2 regions of the Paenibacillus sp. TSM33 genome follow, and region 1 is predicted to be linked to the other one. Evidence: predicted binding sites of a transcription regulator. Region 1 holds the regulator's gene; the other holds the start of a gene.
The links. The regulator Rex, encoded in region 1, represses fermentation and respiration genes when NADH is low (regulators of the CRP and FNR family bind a similar motif). The targets are predictions, from matches to a motif close to TTGTGAAATATTTCACAA.
Positions count from the first base shown of each region.

Region 2: ACN6NF_RS23325 (formate/nitrite transporter family protein) is a predicted target of Rex. The motif match lies at 4,545-4,562, and genes of this name have one in related genera.

Region 1 covers NZ_JBLZXB010000017.1:480,811-488,463, forward strand. The annotation lists gene ACN6NF_RS14075 (3-hydroxyacyl-CoA dehydrogenase family protein) at 1-638, opposite strand, end outside; gene ACN6NF_RS14080 (AAA family ATPase) at 775-2,277, opposite strand; gene ACN6NF_RS14085 (hypothetical protein) at 2,270-2,803, opposite strand; gene ACN6NF_RS14090 (cell wall elongation regulator TseB-like domain-containing protein) at 3,274-3,798, opposite strand; gene ACN6NF_RS14095 (amidohydrolase) at 3,836-5,137, opposite strand; gene ACN6NF_RS14100 (redox-sensing transcriptional repressor Rex) at 5,124-5,777, opposite strand; gene dinG (ATP-dependent DNA helicase DinG) at 5,805-7,653, opposite strand, start outside.
Region 2 covers NZ_JBLZXB010000023.1:10,405-18,057, reverse strand. The annotation lists gene ACN6NF_RS23345 (LLM class flavin-dependent oxidoreductase) at 1-840, shown strand, start outside; gene ACN6NF_RS23340 (ABC transporter ATP-binding protein) at 1,019-1,912, shown strand; gene ACN6NF_RS23335 (glutathione peroxidase) at 2,017-2,493, shown strand; gene ACN6NF_RS23330 (FAD-dependent oxidoreductase) at 2,889-4,250, shown strand; gene ACN6NF_RS23325 (formate/nitrite transporter family protein) at 4,633-5,478, shown strand; gene ACN6NF_RS23320 (molybdopterin-containing oxidoreductase family protein) at 5,835-7,653, shown strand, end outside.

The sequences.
Region 1 (7,653 bases):
TCCGCAGAAGCTACGCCCTCTTGAAGTACATGAGCTGCTTCGTTAATCAGCAGACAGATAATCCGGCTAGTTACAAAGCCAGGAGATTCATAAATCATGACTCCTTTTTTCTCCACGATTTCTTCCACGAACATTTTCGTGTTTTCAAAGGTATCATCTGAAGTTTTCAAACCACGAATAATTTCTACAAGATCAATACGGGATACTGGATAAATAAAGTGCATACCAATAACACGCTCTGGATACTTGGTCGAGCTGGCAAGCTCGGTCAGGCTCAGCGTGGATGTATTACTTGCAAGGATGATGTTGCTTGGACATACATGATCCAGCTCTTGGAAAACAACTTTCTTCTCATCCAGATTCTCTGTAATGGTTTCAATGACCATATCACAGCTAGCGAGCTCCGCCAGATGGGATACTTTTTCAATGCGAGATAAAATCAGTTTTTTCTCTGCTTGGGTAATTGCCCACTTTTCCAGTTGCTTGTCTAGACTTGTTTCAATCATATTATAAGCGTAGTCTAGTTTCTCTGGTGTCTGCTCTACTAGCAGCACATCGATTCCTTTGGACGCTAGCATTTCAGAAATACCTTGTCCCATGGTGCCGCCGCCAATGACGCCGATTTTTTTAAATTGCATGGTTCTTAACTCCACCCTTTCCTGGTCACTCTCATATATTGTATCCTTCTTTGTCGAAAAATACATGTTTATGTCCCAATAGATAATAATATCTTAGCACGGACTAAAAGTAAAAAAAAATAACCAGCATAAAAAATTATGCTGGTAATAAAGCATTTTCACTAAATTGACATCTAAATTGATCTCCGGACAGCGTTTCTTCCTTCATCAGGATGTCAAGAGAATTGTCGAACACAGGACGATGCTTTTCCAGCAACTCCAAAGTCCGGTTATGCAGGTCATTCATAATCTCGCCATTTTCCCGCATGAGTTCTTCTTTTGTTACCATGTCCATATTAATAATGCCAAGTGAGGTCAAACCGGAGGTCATCATCGTATGAACGATGTTCAGCGCCTGTTCAAAATCATTACTTGAGCCAGTACTTCGACCACCGTAGTACATTTCTTCTGCAGTAGCCCCTGCGAGTGAGATCATAATCTGCTCCTCCAGGTACTGCTTGGTATATAAGTAATGCTCTTGCTGTGGGTTGTGACGCACGTAACCGAGCGCTTTCCCACGCGGGCTGAGCGCTACTTGACTTACGCTACCAGGACGGACGATTTCAGCCATAATAGCATGTCCCAGCTCGTGAATCGCTACACGTTTTTTCTCTTCCAATGTCGATTCTCGGTCTGTTTTTTCACCCATCATCACCTTGTCAATCGCCATGGACAGATGACTCTGCGCAATCATTTGCCGATCCTGTCTCATTGCATAAATAGCTGCTTCATTCATGACGCTCTCCAACTGTGCACCGGAAAAACCGTAAGACTCCTCTGCGATTTTGTCCAAATTAGCATCTTCCTGAATCGGTTTGTTTTTGGCATGAATTTTAAGGATATGAAGACGGCCCTTCTTATCAGGCAAATCTACTTGAATATGACGGTCAAAACGTCCTGGACGCGTTAAGGCGCTGTCCAGCATTTCTTTGCGGTTTGTTGCCGCAATGAGCAATATCCGCGGTGTATCTGCCGAATAAATGCCATCCATTTCTGTCAGCAACTGATTCAAAGTCTGATCATATTCTCGTTGCTGTCCACCTTCACGCTTACCGCCAATAACATCAATCTCGTCAATAAAAATAATTGCATTTTCTTTCTTTTCCTTGGCTGCACGAGTGCGAGCCTCCCGAAACAACTCACGGACACGACCTGCACCAACACCCACATACATTTCAACAAATTCACTGCCTGAAGCTGCAACAAACACAGAATTGGTATAGTGTGCAGCTGCTTTCGCCATCAGCGTTTTCCCTGTTCCCGGAGGGCCAGTGAGCAAGACGCCTTTCAATGGTCGAATGCCAAACTTGGAAATTTCATCATGTCGATTCAAAAAATCCAAGGCTTCACGCAATTCCTGTTTAGCGCTTTCTTGTCCACCAATTTCCTCAAAAGTCAGCTTGTCCGGACCATTTTTTTTACGTTTGCGCTCTTGCCCGGCACCTACGGCCAAGCCGCCACGAGCATGCATGAGCATTAACAAGCCACTGAGCATCACGCCCGCAACCAGAAGAGGGATAATATTCACCCCAATAAAAACGAGAAATATAATGGCCACCGGCACAATACCGATTAATATTTCCTTGATCCATCTAGGCATTAGGCCATACCCCCATTTGCTGAGATTGACGTGGCAAAACGATAAACTTTGTCGCATTGCCTTCGCTGAGTCGGATATAGACATTGTTCGAATCCATATCGGTATCAGCCTTGATACCTGCTTTTTTCTTTTTCATCTGTTCAACAGTAGATGAAATTTGAGTATATTTTTTATTTTCCATCGCTTCGGCAACAGGAAACATAGCTTCAGACCACCATTGATTCAGTGCTGAATTGGAACGATCTGCGATATCCAGCTTAATAGTGCGGCTGCCAATGATAGATTGCCCTTTTTGCTTAACCACATCAACCAATCCGGCCACATCCGCCTGCGGTTTGAGATCTAGTTTCAAAACGACCTGATCCTGTTTAATATCTATTTGAGCGCTTGTCACGCCTGGATATTGAGATACCAGTTTTTCCAGAGGACTTTGCATTGTAACCTGACGGTAAATGAACCATCCCCCAAACATCAACAAGGCTGCCAATACGGCCGCCACAACAATAGGAACTGCACGCAATTTCAAACAACATCCTCCTCTCAAAATGTAAAACCTAGAAGAAACGGGACGAATGTCAACAAACAACCAAATTGCATGATCGTATAGTGATCAGCAACTCATTTTTCTATCATTTTTGTCTATCACTTATAAAATATAGTATATCATAACGTGAATCTAATATCGAAGGCAATGTGTGGAGGAGTTGTGATAAGGCAAAAAGATGCTTCGCTGGCTTTCAGTCCAGCTTTACGGCGTAGCAATAAAAAAAGACGCAAATACGAATTTCGTCGTATTTGCGTCTTTTTTTATTTTCAATCATTTCAAGCTATAAAGACTGAGTATAAAAGTTGTTTGGAGTGACTATGGCGGTGAGCCAGCGGAGTGGCCCATTTGAAACTAAAGAAGTGAAGCGATCGTAAGATCAAATGAACTACGCAGCACTCCTAATGCTTTTGGGCACTTCCAAACCACCATGCCCACACTTAACTTCATTGCTAGTAATTAGGTAAAGTATACTTTATCCCCGTCGATGCTCCATCTGAGAAACGGTAAAAGGTATAGTTGTGATGGCTTTCATCATCGTAAAACAGTTGCCATACATATTCGCCATTGAACACACTCGGTTGGAGCCTTACAATTTTTGCATTCGGAAGTTGCTGCTGAATTATCGCTGTCATTTTTTGCTCGTCGACTCCGTTTTTCATCAGCTCGGTATGAACACCGCTCGGATCTGCGACAGGTACGTTAGGTTTACCCTCCATTTTTTGGAAAGGAACCCACACCATTATATTTTCATTCTGTGCGTTTTTTCCTTGAACCACCCAATATATCTGATCCCACACAGACTTCCATGTCTGAGTCGTGCTAACCAGACCACCTGATTGCTTGGCCTTCATGATAGCGGCATTTTTCTCAGCCACCTGGTCTTGAGTAACATAGGAATAATACCAGAAAATGCTGACCAGGATCAGTATTACGGCCAAAATGGCGACCGCTATCCATTTCTTCTTATTTTTCAAACCTGTGCTTCCTCTCTAAGGGGATGTGACACCTGAATTAGCGCGACAGCAGCCCTTCAAAGGCGGCTTGTGCCTCATGTTTGATACGTTCCTCGTCCATCGTCAGGCATTCGCCATTTTTCACAACCTGACGGCCGTCTACCCACACATGAGCCACGTCTTTGGCACTTGCAGAGTAAACGGCATGGGAAATAAGATCTGTACGCGGCAAGAAATGGGCCTGATTCAGATCTAGCGCGATAAAGTCAGCCTTGTTGCCTGCTGCCAGCGCTCCTACCTCTTTTAAACCAATCGACTTTGCACCATACTCTGTTGCCAGACGCAGTGCTTCATTTGCAGGAACTGCCGTTGGGTCGCCAGATACTCCCTTGTGGATGAGTGCCGCCAGACGCATTTCCTCGAACATATCCAGGTTATTATTGCTGGCAGGACCATCTGTTCCGAGAGAAACGGTCACTCCTGCACGCAGCAATTCAGGCACTCTTGCTACACCACTTGCCAGTTTTAAGTTGCTGCCTGGATTATGTGAAACCGCCACACCCCGTTCCGCCAATAAAGCTATTTCTTCGTCGTTCAAGTGAACGCCATGGGCAACCAGTGAAGGACGGGAGAAAAAGCCAAGCTTATCCAAGTGTGCAACTGGACGCAAACCATAGTCGCGTACGTTTTGTTCAACTTCGGCGATCGTCTCGGACATGTGCGTATGCAATGGTAAGTCGAGATCATGTGCTGCTTGAACAAATTTCTCAATAAACGCAGGCGGGCATGTGTATGGTGCATGCGGAGACATCATCGTTGTAATACGACCGTCTGCTTTTCCATGCCAGTTACGCGCAAAAGTCACGGCCTCAGCCAGCTTGATCCGCTGTTCTTCTTCTGAACAGAGTCCAATGGCTCCACGCATCAGACTTGCACGAATACCCGACTCTTCAGCTACACGAGCCACCTCATCCATATGATCGTACATGTCCAGGAAAGTCGTAGTTCCACCTTTCAGCATTTCCAGCACTGACAAGGATGTTCCCCAGTACACATCTGTAGATGTAAACTTGGCTTCCATAGGCCACATTTTTTCCTGAAGCCACACTTGAAGTGCCAAGTCATCTCCATACCCTCGCAGCAGAGACATCGCCGCATGGCCATGAGTATTGATCAGACCAGGCAAAAACAATAACCCCTTACCGTCGATTGCTTCTGTCTCTTCCTCACCCGCAGGCAAAGTCTCGCCAATGTAAGTAATACGGCTATCCTCCACAATCATAAAACCATGAATTACCCCAGCTTCGGGTCCATTGACGGCAAAAGAACCGTTTTTAATCATCCATTTATTCACTGTCATATTGTACTTCTTCCTTTCCGTCCTCCAGATAATAAGCGAGGCTAAGCAAATCAGTTGTAAAGTCTGTGGCATGTATCCGAATGTTAGCTGGTGCCTTGAGAATGATAGGTGCAAAGTTTAAAATCGCTCCAATTCCACTCTCAATGAGCCTATCAGCTACATGTTGTGCCTCAAAATCAGGAACAGTAATAATCCCGATTCGGATATTTTTTTCTTTCACAGTCGCTTCCAGTTCATCCATCGGCTGTACGACCAAGGTATTGATTCTGGTCCCAACCTTATCCGGGAACGCATCAAATACCGCCACAATCTTCATATTGTCTTTTAAATAAGCATTATAGTTCGATAGGGCTTGACCCAGATTACCCGCTCCGACCAATACTACGTTAATTTGCTGGTCGATTTTCAGGATATGGCGTATTTTCTCAATTAGATAAGAAACATCGTAACCGATGCCCTTCCGACCAAAATCGCCAAAATAAGCAAGATCTTTACGAATTTGGGCCGGGTTCAAATCTAACCTCTGCCCCAGCTCTTGAGAAGAGACCGTAGCCACCTCCCGTTTGTGCAGTGCATTCAGATAACGTAAATATACGGGTAATCTCCGTACCACAGCCTCTGAAATTTTATCTGATTTCATACTTGCTCCCCCTAATTGTAACGGACTTTAGGTGTCCGTCCGTTGTGCCTCTGTCTCCGGGGCGGATTGGAGCCATTCGGCGATGCGAGGCACCATTTGCTCCGATGGCATATGCTCCATTTTTGGTCCCGGTAACGAGTACAAAAAGTGCTTTCCGTAATAGGATTCGATCACACGCGTATCGTAAACGATGACGACTCCGTGGTCGCTCGCTGTACGTACCAATCGCCCAAATCCCTGCTTGAAGCGAATAACTGCTTGTGGTACAGACAGCTTCATAAATGGATTCTTCTTCTGCTGCTGGAGCAACTCGCTTTTGGCCTCCAGTAACGGGTGATTGGGCGGTTGAAACGGCAAGCGAACGATGGCCAGACAAGTCAAAGCCTTCCCTGGAATATCGACGCCTTCCCAAAAGCTACTGGTTCCAAGCAATACAGAAGCTTTGGCTTCCTGAAAACGGCGGGTTAGCTTGCTGCGACTCCCACTGTCCACACCTTGTCCTAACACGGTAATATCGCTGGACGCTAACGCCTCTTTGAGCGGCTCATACACTTGCCGGAGCATCCGATAGGAAGTAAACAGAACGAGCATTCTCCCCCGCGTCGCCTGGGCAGTCGCTCCTAGAGAGCTAACGAGCATCTCTACAAAATGTGCATCTCCTACACTGCCCTTCACACTCGGAAAATCTCGCGGAATGACCAGCAACACCTGATCCCTATAATTAAAGGGTGATGGGAGCTGTGACGTCATTAATCGTCCTTGATCTGCGGCCTCCTGCAAACCGAGTTGATCGGTCATGTACTGAAACGATTTATCTACCGATAAAGTAGCAGATGTCAGAATAATACTTCTTTTTTTGTCAAAAAACATTTCTTTCAACTGGCGGCTCACATCGACGGGCACCGCATAAAATTGCAATGATTTACTACGGAATTGTCCACTCGCTTCAAGCCAATATACGGTTGTTTCATCATCGAGTCGTATAAAGAAGCGCAAATTTTCCCTAATCCCCGCCAAATCCTTAAGCAGACCCGTGATATCTGTAATGAGACTATCCGCCGCATAATCGTCATGTTCTTCCTTGACATCCAGCATCAGCTTGTCGCCCTTGCGCAAAATTTCGCTCAATGTTACATAAAGCTGATTTTCCAATGCCGCCGCCTGATCCCACTTTGCAGGCTTGGCTGACGGTTTGAGACGCGAAGAAAATTGCCCCGTTTCACCTGGTGTAGCATCAGTTCGCTCCGGCAACATGCCAAACAGCTTATCACTTAGTAAGTCCCAAGTTTCCTTAACCTCTAACACAAGTGGGTACAACTGATCAATGACCGAGGCCCATTCCGTCGACTTCTCATGCCCCGACTTTGCCAACTGCTGACGTAACGAAGGCAATTGCCCATTCTTGCTGTCCTTGAACAATCGAGTCAGCGTATGCACGAGTGTGAAATATTTCATATGCATGCCCAGGTGCTTACCAGCTACTTCCTCTAGATGATGTGCCTCATCAATCACCAAGTGTTCATAGCTAGGCAGCAGTTGATGACTTGCTTTGACGTCGGTGAACAGCTTGGAGTGATTCGTTATAACCACATCCGCTGTTCCTGCTTCATGACGTGCACGATGATAGTAGCATTTGCGGAACCATGGACAAGAACGACCAAGACAGGACTCGGAATCACTAGCTACCGTTTCCCAAAAATCCCCTCCACGGTTGCTCAGGTTTAGTTCCTCATCATCACCGGTTTCTGTCAGAGTCAGCCAGACAATCATTTGAGCCGCTGTAATCAAGTCTTCCTTTGGTGTCGCGAAGTCTCTTCTGTTTATTTTATGTTCAAACTTACGCAGACACAAATAATGCCCCCGTCCCTTAAAGATG
Region 2 (7,653 bases), on a different contig from region 1:
TCACACCTGGCTGCCCGTACCTCTACCATTCGAGTGGGGTCGGGTGGTGTGATGCTGCCTCATTACAGCGCTTATAAAGTAGCGGAAAACTTCCGGGTACTGGAGGGATTGTATCCAGGACGCATTGATCTGGGTCTGGGGCGAGCACCTGGAGGAATGCCGATTGCTACCAGAGCTTTGCAGGAGGGGAAAATGCGGGGCGGTGTTGATCTGTACCCCGAGCAGCTGGATGATCTGCTAGCCTATTTGCATGATAGCACAGGCAACCAGCATCGCTTCGGTTCGCTACAGGCGATGCCGCTCGTAGAGACCGTGCCGGAAATGTGGCTGCTTGGCTCCAGCGGCGATAGCGCAGGTCTGGCCGCCGAGCGTGGCGTAGGCTTTGCGTTCGCGCAGTTTATTAATGGTGAAGGCGGCACAGGTGCTATGAAGGGATATCAGGAAAGCTTCCAGCCTTCCCAGCATAGTGACCAACCAGGTTCGCTTGTTGCCGTATTTGCGATCTGCGCGGATACCGAAGAGGAGGCCAATCGTTTGGCATCCAGTATGGACTTGTCCCTGGTGCTTTTGGAACAGGGAACGCGTTCCGCAGGAACACCTTCCGTCGAAAAGGCGCTTGCGTATCCGTATACGCCATATGACCGGATGCGCATTCGTGAGAATCGCAAGCGTATGGTGGTTGGTTCACCCGCACAGGTCAAGCGTCAGCTTGAGCAATTATGCAAGGACTATAATGCACAGGAGATCATGGTTGCGAGCATCATTCACGACTTTGATGCCAAGATGAAATCAATACGTCTCATGGCTGAAGCATTTGGACTGTCCTCTGTACAGACTTAATGCGAATTTGCCAGAATCAGAAGATCACAGCTTTAGGGCTGTGGTCTTTTTTTGTGAGTTAGCACTTGATAATGATTATCAATATCTTTATTATATAAAGATAGAATGAAGTTTTGATGAATGTCGTGCGTTAAGCCCGTGATTATATATATTGGATTAGGGAAAGGGATGATTCCAAATGTTTCGTCTGAAAACGGCAAATCTGGATATTGCTTATGAAGATCGATTGATAGTAGAAGATCTGAACGTAGAAATACCGCAAGGGAAAATTACAGCGTTGGTGGGTGCAAATGGCTCCGGTAAGTCGACCATTCTGAAAACGATGGCTCGCATTATGAATCCTAAAGGCGGTAGCGTTCTGTTGGATGGTAAATCCATTCATAAGCAATCCACCCGGGAGGTAGCCAAGCAGTTGGCTATTTTGCCGCAGAATCCGACTGCACCGGAAGGGTTGACCGTGACGGAACTGGTATCATACGGACGTTTTCCCTATCAAAAAGGTTTTGGTTCCATGAAAGCGGACGATCGCAAAATGGTAGAGTGGGCTATACAAGTAACGGGAATGAGCGAATTTCACGATCGTCCGATTGATCAGCTTTCTGGAGGTCAGCGTCAGCGTGCCTGGATTGCTATGGCGCTTGCACAAGATACGGATATATTGTTTTTGGATGAGCCGACTACATTTTTGGATATGGCGCATCAACTGGAAGTGCTGCATCTGCTAGAGTATCTGAATACTTCGGCAGAACGCACCATTGTTATGGTCGTGCATGACTTGAACCATGCAGCCCGATATGCTCAGCATATGATTGCGATCAAAAAAGGGAAAGCAAAGGCGGTAGGAGCCCCGACGGAGGTTATGACCCCGAATGTGCTGCGTGAAGTGTTCGGGATTGAGGCGGATATTGTTACTGATCCTCGCACGGGTGTACCCCTCTGCCTTCCGTATGCTTTGGCTGGTCAGCCAGCGGTAAGCCAAGCAGTAAAGGGAATGAATGTAGAAGAGAAACAAACAGTGGGTTCTGTTGCGGAGCGGCGTGATGCTAGACCACAAGTAGCAGCAAGAGGTTAGAGGGTGCACTAAGTGGCAGCATCACGGTAAAGGGTATATTGGCATGTCCGTCACGTTTTGGGTAAAATAGAACCTAAACCAAGCGACATGAAGGAGGATGCTGTATGTCTGTCTATTCGTATAATGCCGTAACACCAGCCAATCAGGAGGTTTCTCTGGAAACTTACACCGGTAAAGTGCTGGTTATTGCGAATACCGCCAGTAAGTGCGGACTTACCCCGCAATACGGGGAGTTGCAAAAGCTTTATGACGAATACAAGGATCGGGGACTTGTTGTTTTAGGTTTCCCTTGCAACCAATTTGGCGGTCAGGAGCCGGGCAGCAGCGAGGAAGCGGTTGAATTTTGCCAATTGAATTACGGGGTTAATTTCCCGGTATTCGCTAAAGTGGATGTGAACGGACCAGATACAGCCCCTCTGTTTGAATATTTGGAGAAGCAACAGCCTGGAGAACAGGAAGAGGGTACAATTCAGTGGAATTTTACGAAATTCATTGTGAATCGTGAGGGTGTGCCTGTGGGGCGTTTTGAGCCAAAGGAGTCACCGGAAGCGATGAAAGCTGCCATTGAGCAGTTGTTATAATAGCTTCGTGTAATTCCAAAGTGTATATGTGTAAACAAGGTCTGATTTCCGCTTGTCTCGGGGGAAACGGATCTTTTTTTTATTCCCCACATACGTATTTTCCTAAAGATTAGCGACTCGTGTGAAAGTGTGTTTTAAGGGCATAATCAGGAGGCACATAGGGAAAACTGAATGGAGCATAAAGAGGATTTCAGCAAACGGCTGATCTCAGCTATTCTTACCTTTTTAAATGTGTACAAATTGTGAATAACATAAAAAGCTATTGTAATGTGAAAAATATCACACTATAATAAGCGCATGAAGTGAAATAAATCACAAGGAATAACGAGTTATCTAAGTGAAAGTATTCACAATTATTATACATTTTATGCCCACACACCAAGGAGGAATTCAACATGAAAGTAGCAGTTATCGGATGTACACACGCAGGTACGGCAGCTATAGTCAACACAGCTAAATGTTATCCAGATGCCGAAATTACGGTCTATGAGCGTAATGACAATATTTCATTTTTATCTTGTGGTATTGCACTGTACGTAGGTGGTGTCGTCAAAGATCCGCACGGATTATTTTATTCGTCCCCAGATCAACTGGCTGATATGGGTGTAGTGACCAAGATGCTCCATGAAGTAACGAGTGTGGATACTGCTGGCAAAACGTTGCATGCACGTAATCTCCAAACAGGTGAGGAATTTACGGACACATTTGATAAATTGATTGTGACTACCGGATCGTGGCCAATTATTCCGAAGCTGGAAGGCATTGAACTGGATCATATTTTGCTCTGCAAAAACTATAATCATTCGAATGAAATCATTGAGAAAGCCCAGCACGTACAGAACATTACAGTTGTCGGAGCCGGATACATTGGTGTTGAACTGGTAGAAGCATTCCAAATGAACGGTAAGAACGTAACGTTGATCGACAGTGCTGATCGCATATTAAATAAGTATTTAGACCATGAGTATACAGACCGGATTGAGAATTCCCTGAGAGAACATGGCATTAAGCTGGTGCTTGGCGAGACAGTAAGTCGTTTTGAGGGGACTAACGGTAAAGTGAGCAAGGTTGTGACCTCCAAAGGAGAATATGAAACAGAGCTTGTTATACTCTGTATCGGTTTCCGACCTCAAACGGATCTGCTCAATGGCCAGGTAGATATGTTGCCTAACGGTGCAATCATTGTGGACAATTATATGCAAAGTAGCTGCCCGGATGTGTTTGCAGCAGGCGACAGTTGTGCAATTCGTTATAATCCAACCGGCAAAACAGCTTATATCCCATTGGCGACCAATGCGGTTCGTATGGGTACGCTGGTGGCACGCAATCTGGTACAGCCGACCATTGCCTACATGGGAACACAAGGAACCTCGGGTATCAAAATTTACGAAGACAATATTGCAGGAACAGGAATGACGGAAGCCGCAGCAACGGACGAGGGAATGACTGTAGAAGCTGTAACCATTGAGGACAGCTATCGTCCTGAGTTTATGCCGACCTCGGAAAAGGTTTTGCTGAAAGTTGTGTATGAGCAGGAGACACGGAGAATTGTTGGAGCACAAATTATGTCGAAGGTGGATTTGACGCAATCCATTAACACGCTGTCTGTAGCCATTCAAAATCATATGACCATTGACCAGCTGGCTTTTGTCGATTTCTTCTTCCAGCCGCACTATAACAAGCCTTGGAATTTCCTGAACGCGGCAGGTTTGCAAGCATTGCCTACAATATCTGAACGGAACCCAGTTACTGTATAATTCAATTTGTCTGTGACATTGTTCATAAGTTTGTCAACAATCTGAAGCGTACGGATGAATCCTTATAGTACAATATAGAGAGCATAAGGATTAGGGGGAGAAGTTATAATGGATTTGTTTTATATCCTTTTTCTTGTAGTTGTCGCAGCCATCGGTCTGGGCGGAGTTCTATGGTTCTTGAGAGCCGTTGAAAAGGAAGAATACAATTAAATGTAAAGTGCGTATTAGCGCAGTAGACGTAATAAAATAGAAAAACAGTCCTTTTATCAAGGGCTGTTTTTTTTATAACTAAGAAAGTGATTTTTTTCACAAACAAAATCACTGATTTTAAATAAAATATGAAAGAAGAATATTTTAAAAGATATTAAAGGAGCGGGGGCAGATGGCAAGCTATAAACCGGGGCAAATTGCCGAAAAGACGGTGGAAACAGGAGTGGCCAAAGCGAACAACCCGTGGACTGTGGCGGTGGTATTGGGATTTTTGGCAGGTGCATTTATTGCACTCGGGTTTTTGCTGGATATACGCGTTATTGCAAGTGCACCTAAAGAATGGGGGAGTATTGCTACCTTTATTGGAGCGGCAGTGTTCCCTGTAGGTCTGGTGTTAGTTTTGATCGCTGGTGGGGAATTGCTGACCGGCAATATGATGGCAGTCCCTTTGGCGAGATGGGCAGGACGAATTAAGACAGGAGCTATGCTTCGTAATTTGGCGATTATTACGCTCAGTAATTTTGCAGGTGCATTATTTGTTGCATTTTTTTTCGGGCATGTTCTGGGCTTGACCGAAACGGGTCCTTACCTGGATAAAGTGGTGGATATGGCAGGACATAAGCTGGATGAAAGCTTTTTGCAGTCTTTTATATCAGGTATAGGATGTAACTGGCTTGTAGCACTGGCTGTATGGATGGCGTATAGCACAGACTCTATCGGCGGCAAAATTATGGGAATTTGGTTCCCAACCATGGCCTTTGTTGCTATTGGGTTTCAGCACGTTGTTGCCAATATGTTTCTCATTCCGGCGGCTATATTTGCAGGTCATTTTTCATGGGCAGAGTATGTTATGAATTTCATTCCGGTCTGGTTGGGGAATTTAGTAGGAGGCAGTCTGTTTGTGGCTGGAGCCTACTGGCTGGCCTATCTGAAAAAGACTCAAACTAACACACATTCTGTGAATGAATCTCAAACTACTTCTTCAGTTACATCCAAGCCGTTAAGTGATCATGCATAATCACGTTACTTTATGAAGCAATGAACAAAGCAAATCCGCCATGACAGGCCCGGGGGAACGAAACCTGTCATGGCGGATTTTTTTGGGAGTGGTCCATGATTTGGCATGGAGGATGAGTGTGCTCTCGTCCATAATGCCTTGATCTTTTTTACCCTGGGTACGTAATGATGAAACAGGATGATAATAAAATAATTATGATTTTTTAAATCCGTTTTGCTCTATGCAGCAGGCGGATTTTTTATATATTTTGGAGCGAGGCTGTGTGGTAAAATCCTTCTCTTGCCATAGGCCAAAGCTGTGGATATGATAAGAACAGTGTAATTTTTGGAAACGGTAACGGAAAGGAGCATTAAACCATGGATCATCGGAATAGCGCGCCTCTTGAGGCCACACTTCAACAAAATCTACAAAGAGGACAGCGAATGACGGAGCAGCAGAACGGTGTTTTTCCGGCTGTATGCCCGTTGGATTGCCCGGATACGTGTGGGCTCCTGCTTCACAAGGAAAATGGAAAGATAGTCAAGGTGACTGGTAATCCGGATCATCCCATTACGAAAGGGGCTATATGCAACAAAGTCCGCAATATGACCGAGCGCGTATATGATCCAGATCGGGTGCTTTATCCGTTGAAGCGTGTAGGCGCCAAAGGGGAAGGGACATTTGAACGAATTAGCTGGGAGGAAGCGGTCGATACCATTACAGGTCGGTTCAAGGAACTGATACGTACGGATGGACCGGAATCCATACTCCCCTACAGCTTTTACGGCAATATGGGCGTATTAAGTGTGGATGGAATGGATCGTCGCTTTTTCAATGCACTGGGTTCAAGCCAACTGGATCAGACGATTTGTAGCGTGGCTGGGAATGAGGGCTGGGCATCCGTTATGGGGTTTAAGGGCGGCACGAGCCCGGAGGATACAGAGGATGCAGATCTCATTATTGTATGGGGTGGAAATGTCATCAGTACCAACATGCATCAGGTCGTATTGGCTGAGAAAGCACGTAAAAAAGGTGCTAAGGTGGTCGTAATTGACGTTCATCGCAACCGGACGGCGCAATGGGCGGATTGGTTCATTCCGTTATATCCGGGTACGGATACAGCGCTCGCGCTAGGGGTTATGCATGTACTGTTTGATCAAGGACTGACAGACGACGAATTTTTACGTCGCTATACCGTAGGTCACGAGGAACTGCGCGAGCATGTTAAGACCTATACACCAAAGCGGGTTTCGCGGATTACCGGCGTGCCGGAAGAGGATATTATCCGTTTGGCGGAAATGTACGGAAAGGCGCGAGCGGCCTATATCAATATCGGAAATGGGCTTCAGCATCATGATAATGGCGGTATGAACGTACGCGCAGTTACATGCTTGCCTGCACTCACTGGACAATGGTTGAAGCACGGCGGTGGAGCGTCGCGCTCCAATGGCGCTTACGCCAAGATTAACAGCGCCCATCTGGAGCGTCCTGATCTGCGACAAAACCCGGATGCTCGGGTGATCAACATGAACCGGATTGGAGAAGCGCTGCTACAAAAGGAACAGCCGATTAAGGCGTTATTCGTATATTGTAGTAACCCGGTAGTTGTAGCACCCGATTCGGAACGGGTGACAGAGGGATTTGAACGAGAGGATCTGTTTACGGTTGTTCATGATCTGTTCCTTACCGATACGGCCTGCTATGCAGATATTGTGCTGCCTGCTGCGTCTTCTTTTGAAGGAACAGACCTATACAAATCGTACTGGCACCACTATATCCAGATGCAGAAGCCCGTCATTGATCCGCTTGGGGAAAGCAAAAGCAATTATGAGCTATTTAGCCTGCTCGGACAGGCAATGGGCTTTGATGAAGCTGCCTTTACGGAAAGTGAAGAGGACATGATCGCAGGCGCGCTTGATAATCCAACGAATCCTTATCTCAACGGTGTAACCTTGGATGCCTTAACAAAGTCGCCTTTTGTAAAGCTCGATATGACGCCAAAGGCTGCTTATTTGGAGCGTTTAACTACGCCTTCAGGCAAGATTGAGTTGTATTCGGAAAAAATGAAACGAGCAGGTCTGCCCGCATTGCCCTCCTATGTACCGCTGATCGAAGGGTATGACGGAGAGCATCGACCACAAGCGGATGAACGTTTTCCATTGATGTTTGTTTCACCGCCAAACCATAATTTTTTGA